DNA from 3 places in the Pseudonocardia sp. ICBG601 genome. Region 3 is predicted to be linked to each of the others. Evidence: riboswitches for the same ligand, from Rfam matches in the RefSeq annotation. Region 3 holds a riboswitch; each other region holds the start of a gene.
The links. A riboswitch is a leader RNA that binds a small molecule or an ion and turns the genes downstream of it on or off. The one in region 3 is predicted to bind S-adenosylmethionine.
Positions count from the first base shown of each region.

Region 1 (4,456 bases), on a different contig from region 3:
CGGAGCCCACCAGCACTCGCGGTGGCGGCCCGGCCTCGCCCGGCTCCTCGGACGGGGTGCGGTCGAGTAGCGAACGGATCTGCCCGGCGGCGCGGGCGGCGTCGACGGTGGGGTCGCTGACGGCCCACACGCGGTAGCCGTCGGCGGCGATCCGCCTGCCGAACCGCTCGTAGACCGTGGCGTGCTCGCCGCGGCCCGGGACGACGACGACGGTGCCGCGCGGGCGGATGCCCTCGGGCTCGGTCCAGGAGGCGAGGACCGGGGTCGTGCCGACTGCAGTCATGGGGAACTCATCTCTTTCTCGGGGGACGCCGGGATGCGCCGCTCGGCGCGGGAACCGGCGGAGGGCGGACGGAGCCGCACGGGTACGGGCCGCGGTGGACCCGTGGTTCAGCGGGCCGGACAGGCCGCGGAGCAGACCGTGCCGTGGTCGACGACCCGGCGACGCGTGAGCCCGGCCGCCCGGCGCGCGACGGCGGCCGGCACGTGCCGGCCGGGGGTCACGGGGCGCGGGCGGGTCATGCCCACCATCAGAGACGGTCGCGGGCGCCCGGTCCAACGACGAAAGCGCATCACAACCGATCGCGATCCGCGATCGTTCTCGGTAGCCTCGGGCCCGTGCCCGCCGTCCTCGACATCACCGCGCTGCGGAGCATCGTCGCCGTCGCCGACCAGGGCGGGTTCCACCGCGCGGCGCAGGCCCTGATGCTGTCGCAGTCCGCGGTCAGCCAGCACGTGCGGCGCCTGGAGAAGGCCGTCGGCCGCCCGCTGGTCCGCAAGGACGGCCGGGTCAGCCGGTTCACCGCGGAGGGCGAGGCGCTGCTCGGCGAGGCCCGCCGGATCCTGGCCGCCCACGACGACGCGCTGCGCCGCCTCGGTGTCGGCGACACCCGTGAGTCGCTGGTGCTGGGCTCCACCGAGCACGCCGCGGACGAGCTGCTGCCCCGTGTCATGGAGCGGCTGCAGGACGTGTTCCCGGGGACCGCGGTGCGTTTCCGGCTGGACCGCTCCAGCCGGCTCAACGACGCCGTGGACCGCGGGACGCTGGACCTCGCGATGTACATCGGCGACGTGGTCGACGGGCCCGGTGTCGCCGCCGGGGCGATCCCGCTGACCTGGTACGCGGCGCCGGGCTGGCGGCGCCCCGCGGACGGCCCCGTCCCACTGGTCGTGATCGACTCGCCGTGCACCATCCGTCGCCGCGCCCTGCAGACGCTGTCGGCCGCCGGGATGGCCGCGACCGTCGTCGGGGAGGCCGCCTACCTGGCCGGCGTGCTCAACGCGGTGCGCGGCGGGCTCGGCGTCGCGCTCGTCGCCGGGCTCGGCGACGCACCCGAGGGGCTCGAGCCGTGCGCGGATCTGCCGGGAGCCCCGTCCGAGCCGCTGCACCTGCGGGCCCGGGCGGGCGCCGACCCCCGCCTGGTCGAGACCGCCGCGGCCGCGCTGGCCGCGGTGCTCTCGCCGGCCGGGGACCATCCGCCCCCGGCCGGCTGAGGACCGGTCGGTCACGCGAACCGGCCGTGCAGGTACTTCTCGAACGGGCGGCGCCGGACCCGGCCCGCGGGCAGCGCGCGGTCGTAGAGCGCCGTGTACCCGGCGGCCAGGCACAGGTCACCGACCTCGGGCCGGCGCGGCCCGGCCGTCAGGTAGACGCGGCGGTAGCCGCGGGCGGCGACGGCGTCCTCCAGCTCGACCAGCACCCGGCGGCCCAGGCCGCGGCGCCGGTGCGACGCGGCGGTCCAGATCCGGGTCAGCTCGGCGGTGTCGGAGTCCCGCCGGCGGAACGTGCCCCCGGCGACGGGGTCGCCGCCGTCGAGCAGCAGCACCACCGGCCCCGACGGGGCGGCGGGGGCCGCGCCGTCGCCGTCGGGGCGGGTGCCGGGCCCGGTGGGCAGCGGGCGGACGAGCGGGTCGGTGTGCTCGACCCACCGGACCTCCAGTGCGGAGGCGGTGGGCGGGACGAGATGCGGTGCGGTCACGGTCGGGACCTCTCGGGTGCGGGCGCTGCCCTCGGGCAGGCGGGGACCGGCCGTCCACGTCGGGGGGGGCGGTCCGGTGCGGGGCACGGGTGGAGAGGTCAGCGACAGAACGCGGCGCCGGTGCGGCACAGGTCGACGTGGCGGCGCCGGACCCAGCGCAGCCGGATCCGGGCCCGCTGCCCGGAGTCGGGCCGGGGCGTCGCGTGGCGGTGGGCCATCGGGGTCTCCCATCGGACCCGGCGGTAGCACCCTGCCCCGGTGACGGGGCGGGTTGCTGCGGCGTCGACGAGCCGGGACTCTCGACCGCTCTGGATGGACTGCGACAACTGGAACCGATGTACCGATCGGGTGTCAACCCCCACGGGCCGGGACGGGCCGTCCGCTCGTGGGGAGCGCGGGCGGACGGCCCGTCGACGACGTGCGGCCGGGATCAGGCGGCGGCCTCCTTCACCGCGGCCCCGACCCGGGCCCGCAGCTCGGCGAACTCCGGGGAGCCGCGCAGCGCCTCGGCGTCCACACCGGACCGCGGCAGGTCGATCCGCAGGTCCAGCGCGATCCGGCCGGGGCGGGCGGTGAGCACCACGACGCGGGAGCCGAGGAACACCGCCTCGTCGGCGGAGTGGGTGACGAACACGCTCGTCCGGCCGGTCTCGTGGCTGACCCGGCGCACGTCGTCCTGCAGGCGTTCGCGGGTGAGCGCGTCGAGCGCGCCGAACGGCTCGTCGAGCAGCAGCAGGTCCCGGTCGGCGGCGAGCGCCCGAGCGATGGCGACCCGCTGCTGCTGGCCGCCGGAGATCTCCCAGATCCGCCGGTCCGCGACGCCGGTGAGCCCGACCCGCTCCAGCAGCCCGTCGCGGGCGACGGCCCGGTCGGACGGCGCGACGCCGGCGTACTTCAGCGCGAGGTCGACGTTGCCGCCGACGGTGCGCCACGGGAACAGCCGCGGCTGCTGGAACACCACGCCCGCGCCGACGCCCGGCTCGGGCGCCCGCCCGGCGACGGCGAGGGTGCCGTCGGTGGGCCGCTCGAACCCGGCGACCAGCCGCAGCAGCGTCGACTTGCCACAGCCCGACGCCCCGACCAGCACCAGGAACTCGCCGGGCCGCACGGTCAGGTCGAGCGGGCCGAGTGCCTGCACCCGTTCCCGGCGGCCCGGGTAGGAGTGGCCGAGCCCGGCCGCCGCGATCGCGGGTGTCCCGGCGCCGGTCCGCGCACCGGTGTCGGTGTCGGTGTCAGCCTGCGGCGAGGACATTCGGGAGCCCCTTCGTGTAGATCGCCTTCTGGAAGGTCGCGAGGTCCGGCGCGGCGGGGATCTGCTTCTGCCCGGCGAGGAACTGCGCGGCGCTCTGCAGGTTCTGGGCGAGGTTGCCCGGGGCGCCGTCGGTGCCCAGCCACTCGGCAGAGGTCAGCTGCTGCGGGGACAGGAACACGCCCTGCTTCAGCTGGGCCGCGGCCTCCTCGGGGGTGGCGCCGATCTCGGCGGCGACGGCCTGCGCCGCGGCCCGCGGGTCGGTGCGCACGGTCTCCAGGGCGCGGGCCTCCACCTTGCGCCAGGCATCGACGACCTCGGGGTGCTGCTGCGCGAACGGCGTCGACACCACGCCCAGGTCGAGGGTCGGCTTGCCCGCGGTGGCCAGCTCGCGGCTGGTCACCAGCGTCCGACCGGTCTTGCGCAGCTCGTCGAGGGTCGGCAGCCAGGTGTAGACGGCGTCGACGTCGCCCCGCTCCCACGCGGCCAGCGCGGCCTGCGGCTGCAGGTCGACCAGCTGCACGTCGGCGGGCGCGAGGCCGGCCCGCTCCAGGGCGGCGAGCAGGCTGTAGTGCGAGGTCGAGGCGAACGCGGTGGCGATCCGCTTGCCGCGCAGCCCGGCCACGTCGGTCACGCCGGTGGCGTTGCGGGCGACGAGCGCCTCGTTGTCGCCGGCGACGTCGAGCACGAACGCGACCTGGTAGGGGATGTTCAGCGGGGCGGACAGGCCGCGGGCGACCGGGCTCGACCCGATCGCGCCGAAGTCGAGCTCACCGGCGACGAACGCGGTGTTGATGTCGGCGCCGGAGTCGAACTTCGTCCACTGCACGTTCCAGTCCGGCAGCGCGTCCTCCAGCCACCGGTTGTGCTTGGCGACCAGGTCACCGCTGGGGAAGCTCTGGTAGGCGATCCGGATCGTCGGCTTGCCGGAGTCCTGCCCGGCGGGACCGACGGCGCAGCCCGCGAGGACGGTCAGTGCCAGCAGGCCCACGAACAGCGAGGTCAGTCGGGTGCGGATGGTCATGCTCGTCCCCTCCACGGAACGGTGCGGCGCTCGACGGCGCGCAGCAGCGCGTCGATCACCAGGCCGGAGATGCCGATCGCGAAGATGCCCACGAGCACGACCGGGGTGTTGTTGTAGTTGCTGGCGTCCTTGACCATCCCGCCGATGCCGGGGATGCCGTTGAACAGCTCGGCCGCGACGACCGAGGAGTAGGCGATGCCGACG
Region 1 is NZ_JAHLJA010000152.1:529,047-533,502, forward strand. Features, by position in the region: gene KPL57_RS52820 (alpha/beta hydrolase) at 1-283, opposite strand, end outside; gene KPL57_RS68130 (hypothetical protein) at 391-522, opposite strand; gene KPL57_RS52825 (LysR substrate-binding domain-containing protein) at 619-1,494, shown strand; gene KPL57_RS52830 (GNAT family N-acetyltransferase) at 1,506-1,979, opposite strand; SAM riboswitch class I at 2,191-2,298, opposite strand; gene KPL57_RS52835 (ABC transporter ATP-binding protein) at 2,410-3,231, opposite strand; gene KPL57_RS52840 (ABC transporter substrate-binding protein) at 3,212-4,252, opposite strand; gene KPL57_RS52845 (ABC transporter permease) at 4,249-4,456, opposite strand, start outside.
Region 1: linked by a shared signal. The riboswitch ahead of KPL57_RS52830 (GNAT family N-acetyltransferase) and the one ahead of thrC (threonine synthase) in region 3 are both predicted to bind S-adenosylmethionine.

Region 2 (4,456 bases), on a different contig from region 3:
AGCCGCAGCCCCTCGGCGAGGAACAGCAGGTCGAGCTTCCCGCGCTCGGCGGTGCGCGCCCAGTGCTCGAAGGACTCCCAGTCGATGTGGCTGCCGGAGGCGGGGTCGCTCCAGACGGTGTCGTGGTTGACGCCCGGGAAGTAGGCGCCGAGCACGATCTGCTTCCTGCCGGTCCTGGTCATGCGGTCGCTCCGGAGAGTGCGGGGTTGAACGCGGTCACGGCGTCGACCCGGGCGCCCGGGGCGTAGCGGCTGACCGGGCGGGTCAGGCCGAAGCGCGCGCGCAGGGTGGTCTCGCCGTAGGTGGTGCGGAAGGCGCCGCGGGCCTGGAGCTCGGGCACCAGGCCGTCGACGACCGCGTCGAGGTCGGTCGGGAGGACGGCCGGGCGCAGGCGGTAGCCGTCGAGGCCGGCACGGCGCCAGGACAGCAGGGTGTCGGCGAGCCCGGCCGGGGTGGTGGCGAGGACGGCGGCGTCGGAGGAGAGCGGGTCGAGGGCGTCGAGGCGGGCGAGCCGGTCGCGAGCGGCGCGCTCGGTCGCCTCGAGGACCACGACGACGTCGCCGAGGATCCGCAGCGGCGGTGCGGTGCGGCCCACGGCGGCCTCGGCGGCCCGGACCTGGGCGACGATGCGGGCGGCGTCGTCGGCGTCGTGCGGGGTGGTGAACACGACGTCGCCGACCCGGGCGGCGAGCAGCGCCGGGGCGTAGCCGTGGGCCAGCGAGACGACCAGCGGCTGGCCCTGCGGCGGGCGCGGCACGATCGACGGCCCGGCGACGCCGAAGTGCTCCCCGGCGAAGTCGACCCGGTGCAGCTTGTCCCGGTCGACGAAGCGCCCGGTCAGGGCGTCGCGGATCTCGGCGTCGTCCTCCCAGGAGTCCCAGAGCCTGCGCACCACCTCGACGGCGTCGGCGGCCTCGCCGAACAGCTCGGCGACGAGCTCACGGGCGGCCGGGGTGTCGAGGTCGGCGCGGCGCAGGCCGGGGACGGTGCGGCGGCCGAAGTGGGCGGCCTCGTCGGCGCGCACCGAGGTCTGCACCCGCCAGCCGGCGCGGCCGCGGCTGTCGTGGTCGAGGGTGGACAGCGCCGACGCGACGTGGAACGGCTCGGTGTGGGTGGTGGTGACGGTCGGGACCAGCCCGATCCGTGAGGTCAGCGGCGCGAGGAAGGCGGCGACGAGGGAGGCGTCGAGCCGGCCCTGCACCCGGTCGGTGCGCCGGTCGGCGCCGCTCAGGTGGTCCCCGGACTGCAGCCCGAGTGCGTCCTCGATCGTGAGCAGGTCCAGCAGCCCGCGCTCGGCGGTGCGGGCCAGGTCGGTCCAGTAGCGGGCGGTGAACAGCTCGCCGGGGCGGGCGCCGGGCTCGCGCCAGGCGGCGGGGTGCCAGCCGGCACCCTCGAGCGCGACGGCCAGGTGCAGAGGGCCGTCGCCGGTGGTGGTGTCCGATGTGGACATACGGCATCGCTTTCTCGTCGCACGGGGGCACGACGGGACGACAAGGACGTCGGGGCGGCCCGCGGGACGCGGCGGCCGGGACGGGTGGCCGTCGTGGACGGCCGGGACGGGGTGGGCGGGGCGCCCTGCGGGACGCCGGTCAGGCCCGACAGGTGGCGCCCGCGACCCGCATCAGGTCGACGTGGCGGCGGTACCGGGGATGGTGCGCGGCACGCACCTGCTCGGCGACCGTGCGCATGGGTTCCTCCATCGAACCCGGCTGGAGCACCCGCTCCCGCGTGCTGCGGGGGGTTGCTGCGGCGTCGTCGAGCCGGGTCTCTCGGCCGCTCCGGATGGTGTGCGACCCGACTGTAGGTTTCCGGTGCCCGACGGTGTCAACCCGCATCACAGTCGAGTGACCTGCGCCGCAGCAAGTCTCCCGACCTGCGGAACCGCCACCCGGATGCCAGGGAAGATGTCCGGACACGCTGACCGTGTTCCTGGTTGGTGGACGCCGGGTTGTCCGGAGAGGTGACCACCGCGCACCCTGGTCGGGTGACGATGAGCCAGCGGCGGCCCTCGCGCCCCGCACGGCTCGTGGGGGACGCGACGGCCCCCGTCCCCCAGCGGCAGGCGCGCACGGCGTGGCGCGCTGTGCCCCTGCGCCCTACCGGCCTCGAGCCGTTCTGGCCGAGCCGGCGCGCGCCCGCCTACAGCGAACTCTGTCGCTGACCGGTCTCCCGTCCCGCGGGCCGTAACGCCACGCCCCCGGCGTGCGAGGCACCCGCCGGACCGGGAACCGCCCGCCGGACACCACTCCGGCCCGCCACCCGTCCCGTACCCCGGCACGCCCTCCCAGGGCCGGCCGGCCCCGGCGCGCAGCGGTCGTCCCGACCGCCCGCCGCCCCCACGGAAGGACCCCGTCCCGCGATGTCCCCGCACGTCCTGCGTCCCGGATCCCGGGCGCGCACCGCCGCCGTCCTGCTCGCGCTGCTCACCGCGCTCGGGCTGCTGGCCGGCTGCTCCCGCGCCGACGAGAGCACCACCGCCGCGGGAGCCACCTCCCCCGCGACCGAGGTCCGCCTCGGCTACTTCCCGAACATCACCCACGCCCCCGCGCTGGTCGGGGTGAAGCAGGGCCTGTTCGCCGCCGAGCTGGGGAACACGAAGCTCACCACCCAGACGTTCAACGCCGGCCCGGACCAGGTCAACGCCCTGCTCGGCGGCTCGATCGACGTCGCGTTCATCGGTTCCGGCCCGGCGATCAACGCCTTCACCAAGTCGAACGGCGAGGCCGTGCGCCTCGTCGCGGGATCCACCTCGGCCGGCGCCCAGCTGGTGACCAGCCCGGACATCACCTCCCCCGAGCAGCTCAAGGGCAAGATCATCGCGACGCCGCAGCTGGGCAACACCCAGGACATCGCGCTGAAGACCTGGCTGTCGGAGAACAAGCTCCCGATCGGGCAGGGCCCGGCCGCGGTGACCGTGCAGAACATCGAGAACCCGCAGACCCTCGACCTGTTCAAGCAGGGCAAGGTCGCCGGCGGCTGGCTGCCCGAGCCGTGGAGCTCGCGCCTGGTCGACGCCGGGGCGAAGGTCCTGGTCGACGAGAAGTCCCTGTGGCCCGGCGGGAAGTTCCCGACGACCGTCGTCATCGTCCGGACCGAGTTCCTCCAGCAGCACCCGCAGACCGTCGAGGCGATCCTGCGGGGCGAGCAGAAGGCCATCGCGCTCATCCGCGACAACCCCGCCGAGGCGAAGACCGTCTCCAACGAGGCGATCGGCGAGATCACCGGCAAGCCGCTGGCGGCGAACATCCTCGACCGCGCCTTCACCGAGCTGTCCTTCGACTCCGACCCGCTCGCCTCGACCTTCCCGCAGCTGGCCAAGGACTCGGTCACGGCGGGCATCGCGAAGAGCGAGGCGAACCTGACCGGCTTCCTCGACCCGGCTGCGGTCGACGCGGTCCGGACCAGCTCCGGGGAGACCGCCGTGGACCCGGCCGGTCTCGCCGCCGCGAACTGACCTTTCCGATCGACGAGGGGAACCACCGATGACCGTCGACCTGACCACCCGGCGCCCGAGGACCCGCGGCACCGCCGTGGAGCTGTCCGGGGTCGCCAAGACCTTCGGCACCGGCACCGGGGCCGTGACCGCGCTCAACGGGATCGACCTGCGGGTCGGCGACGGCGAGTTCCTCTGCGTGCTCGGCGCGTCCGGCTGCGGCAAGTCGACGCTGCTGAACCTGCTCGCCGGGCTCGACGAGCCCACCGCGGGCGCGGTCCGGGTCGGGTCGGCGCGGCCGTCGTTCATGTTCCAGGAGGCCGCGCTCATGCCGTGGCTGACCGCGCTGCGCAACGTCGAGCTGCCGCTCAAGCTCGCCGGGCACGGCCGGTCGGCCCGGCGTGAGCGGGCCGAGGAGCTGCTCACCCTGGTACGGCTGGAGGGCCTGGGCGACAAGCGTCCGCACGAGCTGTCCGGCGGCATGCGCCAGCGCGTGTCGCTGGCCCGCGCCCTGGCCGCGGCCACCGGCCTCGGCGACACCCACGGCGCCGGGGGGCTCCTGCTGATGGACGAGCCGTTCGCCGCGCTCGACGCCATCACCCGCGACGTCCTGCAGGGCGAGCTGCTGCGGGTCTGGCGGGCCACCGGGACGACGATCGTGTTCGTCACCCACGACGTCCGCGAGGCCGTCCGGCTGGCCGAGCGGGTCGTGCTGCTGTCGTCGCGGCCGGGGACCGTCGTCCGCGAGTGGACGGTGCCCGCCGGCGGTCACGACGCCGAGGCGCAGGCCGAGCTGCACGACGACATCACCGGACGGCTGCGGGCGGTGATCACCAGCCATGCCGCGTGAGGAGTCCTCGATGACCGTCGTCGACGACGACCGCGACTCCGCGGCCGCCGTCGCCGGGCTCGACGCGCTCGACACCCCCGTCGAGCGGACGACGCCGTGGTGGCAGCGGTTCCTGCGGACCTGGCTGCCGCCGATCGTCGCGCTCGTGGCGATCGTGGTGGTCTGGCAGATCG
Region 2 is NZ_JAHLJA010000152.1:488,448-492,903, forward strand. Features, by position in the region: gene KPL57_RS52640 (NtaA/DmoA family FMN-dependent monooxygenase) at 1-182, opposite strand, end outside; gene KPL57_RS52645 (LLM class flavin-dependent oxidoreductase) at 179-1,450, opposite strand; gene KPL57_RS73000 (putative leader peptide) at 1,590-1,688, opposite strand; SAM riboswitch class I at 1,694-1,789, opposite strand; gene KPL57_RS52650 (ABC transporter substrate-binding protein) at 2,360-3,454, shown strand; gene KPL57_RS52655 (ABC transporter ATP-binding protein) at 3,483-4,283, shown strand; gene KPL57_RS52660 (ABC transporter permease) at 4,273-4,456, shown strand, end outside.
Region 2: linked by a shared signal. The riboswitch ahead of KPL57_RS73000 (putative leader peptide) and the one ahead of thrC (threonine synthase) in region 3 are both predicted to bind S-adenosylmethionine.

Region 3 (4,456 bases):
ACCCGAAGGGCGACCGAGCCGTGATCACGCTGAACGGGAAGTTCCTGCCCTACCGCGTCTGGTGACCCGGAACAGGGGGCGAGGACGCCGCTGGTAACCTTGTGCGTCGAGCGCTCGGCGTGCTCGCCCGAAACGGCCTGGACCCTCTCTCCAGTGATGCTGTTCGGTGCCGCCGGAGCGGACCCGGACGTACACAAGACCAGCCGACCAGCAGGCAGGAAGACCAGAGGCAGACGTGGCCAACATCAAGTCGCAGATCAAGCGTGTCAAGACCAACGAGAAGCGCCGGCAGCGCAACAAGTCGGTGAAGTCGTCGGTCAAGACCGCGATCCGCCACTTCCGCGAGGCCGCCGACTCCGGCGCCGACAACGTCGTGGAGCTGCAGCGCAAGGCGGCCAAGGCCCTCGACAAGGCGGCCGGCAAGGGCGTCATCCACAAGAACCAGGCGGCGAACCGCAAGTCGGCCCTGGCCAAGCGTCTCAACGACGTCCAGGCCTGAGCCACCCCAGTTCCCCCACGACGGCGCCGCCCCATCGGGGCGGCGCCGTCGTCGTGTTTCCGGACCTGTCGTGCCCCCGGGCCGGAGCCCGTGCGCGTGCTGCGGGCGCGGGGCTCAGCGCGGGGTGCGGGCGGACACGACCGCCAGCACGGCCCGCTCCAACGCGTACCCCGCGTCCGCGGCGGCCCCCTTGACGTCGGCGTTCACCCGGGCGGTCCGCCGCGATGGCGACGGCGAGCTGCTCCGGACGCCACTGCCGGACCGTCTGCTGCGCCTTGCGGATCTTCCACGGAGGCATGCCCAGCTCACTGGCCAGCCGGTTCGGGTCGCCCCGCCCGGCCGAGCCGACCTTGGCCAGGGTGCGCACCGAGTCCGCGAGCGCGTCGGCGATCAGGACGTGCGGGACACCGAGCACCAGCGCCCACCGCAGCGCCTCCATCGCCGCCCGCCGGTCCCCCGCGACCGCCGCGTCGGCCACCGCGAAGCCGGAGGACTCGGCCCGGCCGCGGTGGTAGCGCCGCACCCCGGCCTCGTCCACGGCACCGCCGGTGTCCGCGACGAGCTGTCCGGCCGCGGCCGCCAGCTCCCGCAGGTCCGACCCGACCGCCTCGACCAGTACCGCGAGCGCACCGGGGGTGATGGTGCCGCCGTGGCGGCGCACCTCGTCGCGCACGAAGTCCGACCGCTCGTCGGCGCGGGTGATGCGGTTGCAGGTGACGGTGTGCGCCCCGGCCTTGCGCATCAGGTCCAGGACCGCCTTGCCCTTCGCCCCCCCGGCGTGTTGGACCACCAGCACGATCCCGTCGGCCGGGTCCTTCACGTAGTCGGCGAGGGCGGCGGTCATGTCCTTGTTCGCATCCTGGCCATGGGTGAGCACGATCACCCTGCCCTCCGCGAAGAGCGAGGGGCTGAGGTGCCCGGCGAGCTCGCCGGGTGCCACCTCGGAGGTGCGGAAGCGGCGCAGCTCGGTCTCCGGATCGCGCTGCCGGGCGCGCCGGACCAGGTCGGACACCGCCCGCTCGGCCAGGAACTCCTCGTCCCCGACGACCAGCTGCAGCGGGCCCGGTTCGCTCGTGCTGCTCACACCCCCATGGTGGCCCACACCCCCGACAACGGGTGAGCCGCGTCCCGGCACGACGACCTCGTCTGGCGGTGCGGTGCCCGGTTCGCGTACCGTCGTCGTCGATTCCGGCGCTCGGCGTCCGGAGCACCACAACCGCATATGGCTCATCCAGAGGGGCAGAGGGAACGGCCCGTTGAAGCCCCGGCAACCGGCGTCGCACGACGATCCGCCCAGACCTGCGCGTTCCGCGCGGCGAGGACGTCGACGAACACGGTGCCAATTCCGGCCCGCCACCTCCGGCGGGACAGATGAGGAGATCTCGTGACTCTCACTGCTGCGCCCGAAACCACCTCTGCCTACGACCTGGGCTCCGCGCGCGCGCTCGCGTGCCGCGAGTGCCGCCACGAGACCCCGCTCGCCGCGGAGTTCGCGTGTCCGCGCTGTTTCGGCCCCCTCGAGGTGGCCTACGACTTCCCGACGGTCACCCGCGCCTCCATCGAGGTCGGCCCGAAGTCGATCTGGCGCTACAAGGACCTGCTGCCGGTCCCCTCGACCGTCGAGCAGCACGCGAACACCGAGCCCGGCCTGACCCGGCTGATCGAGGCCGACAACCTGGCCCGCGCCCTCGGCGTCCGCAAGATCTGGATCAAGGACGACACGGGCAACCCGACGCACTCGTTCAAGGACCGCGTCGTCGCCGTCGCGCTCGCCGCCGCCCGTGAGCTCGGCTTCTCGGTGCTGTGCTGCCCCTCCACGGGCAACCTCGCCAACGCCGTGGCCGCCGCGGCCGCCCGTGCCGGCTGGGACTCGGTCGTGCTGGTCCCGTCCTCGCTGGAGCAGGCGAAGATCGTCACCACCGCCGTCTACGGCGGCACCCTGCTCGCCGTCGACGGCAACTACGACGATGTCAACCGGCTCGCCACCGAGCTGGCCGCCGAGCACGAGGACTGGGCGTTCGTGAACGTCAACGTCCGCCCGTACTACGCCGAGGGCTCGAAGACCCTGGGCTACGAGGTCGCCGAGCAGCTCGGCTGGCGGCTCCCGCAGCAGGTGGTCGTCCCGGTCGCATCCGGCTCCCAGCTCACCAAGATCGACAAGGGGTTCACCGAGCTCGGCACCCTGGGTCTGGTCGAGCCCACCCCCTACACCGTGTTCGGCGCCCAGGCCACCGGCTGCTCGCCGGTCGCGCGGGCCTTCGAGGCCGGTCACGACGTGATCCAGCCGCAGAAGCCGGACACCATCGCGCGCTCGCTGGCGATCGGCAACCCGGCCGACGGTCCGTACGTCCTCGACTCGGTGCGCCGCACCGGCGGCTCGGTCGGGCACGTGTCCGACGAGGAGGTCGTCGCCGGCATCCGGCTCCTGGCCCGTACCGAGGGCGTGTTCGCCGAGACCGCGGGCGGGGTCACCATCGCGACCACCAAGAAGCTGCTCGAGGCCGGGGCGCTCGACCCCGACGCCGAGACCGTCCTGATGATCACCGGTGACGGGCTCAAGACCCTCGACGCCGTCTCCGGCGAGGTCGGCCCGACGGCGACCGTGCCGTCGACGTCCTCCGCGGTCCGCGAGGCGCTGGCGAACCGGGGCTGACCGGCCCCGACGGCCGGGAGCCGGACGGGGGTCGCCACGCGCGACCACCGTCAGCCCGGCCGGGTCGTCGCCGGTCAGGGCCAGGTCACCGGACCGGTCGGTGCGTGCGACCACGATGCCCGCCCCGGCCAGCCGGTCCACCAGCTCCGGGTTGGGGTGCCGGTAGCTGTTGCCGTTGCCGACGCTGATCACCGCCGCACGCGGCGCGGCGGCGGTGAGCAGGTCCGGGACCACCTTGCGGGACCCGTGGTGGGGCATCTTCAGGACGTCGGCCCGCAGGTCGGCCCCGGAGTGGAGCAGATCGTCCTGGGCGGCCAGTTCGGCGTCGCCGGTCAGCAGGATCGTCGCGGCCGGGGTGGTGGCGCGCAGCAGCAGCGAGATGTCGTTCACCGCCGTCCCGTCGTCGCCGTCGACCGTCAGGGGCGGGTGGACCGGGCCGAGGACCTGCAGGCGCAGCTCCGGCCACCCCAGCTCCATCCCGCGCACGAGCCCCACCACGGGAGCCCCGGCCCGCTCGGCGTGCCGGGTGATCTCGCGCAGCCCCGACGCCGGTTCCCGCACCGGCCCGACGGCGATCCCGCCCGCGGCCCGACCGCGCAGCGCGCCGGCGAGGCCGCCGTCGTGGTCGGCGTGGAAGTGGGTGATCACCACGAGCTCCAGGACCCGGACCCCGAGCCGGTCCAGGCAGGTGTCGACGGCGTCGTCGGTCGGCCCGGTGTCGACCAGGACGGCGTGCCCCGGGGTGCCGGTGGCGAGGACGAGCGCGTCGCCCTGACCCACGTCGCAGGCCACCATCCGCCACCCGGTGGGCGGCCAGCCGGGCGGGGCGAACCGGGTCGGGACGAGGACGACGAGGAGCCCGACCAGCAGCGCCAGCAACAGCGCCCGCAGCCGCGGCACCCGGCCCATCGCCAGCAGCACGACGAGCACCCCGGTGAGCAGCAGCGCGCCACCCGCGCCCGCGGGCCACGGCACGGTGGCGCCGGGCACCGCGGCGGCCCGGTCCCCGACCACGACCAGCCACCACACGAACGGCCCCGCCAGCCAGGCGCAGCACCACGCAGCGGCCGGGCTCACCGCGGACAGCACCGCACCGAGCACGCCCAGCACCGTCGCGGGGGCGACCGCGGGCGCCGCGAGCAGGTTCGCCACCACGGTGACCAGCCCGACTCCCCCGTTGAGCCCGGCGATCACCGGCGCGGTGGCCAGCGCCGCGGCGACCGGGACGACCAACGCCTCGGCCGGCCCGGACGGCAGCCCGCGCCGTCGCAGCGCCGCCGTCCACCCCGGCCCGAGCAGCACCA
Region 3 is NZ_JAHLJA010000039.1:10,341-14,796, forward strand. Features, by position in the region: gene KPL57_RS14420 (hypothetical protein) at 1-65, shown strand, start outside; gene rpsT (30S ribosomal protein S20) at 236-499, shown strand; partial or broken gene holA (DNA polymerase III subunit delta) at 614-1,583, opposite strand; SAM riboswitch class I at 1,724-1,877, shown strand; gene thrC (threonine synthase) at 1,884-3,152, shown strand; partial or broken gene KPL57_RS72130 (ComEC/Rec2 family competence protein) at 3,393-4,456, opposite strand, start outside.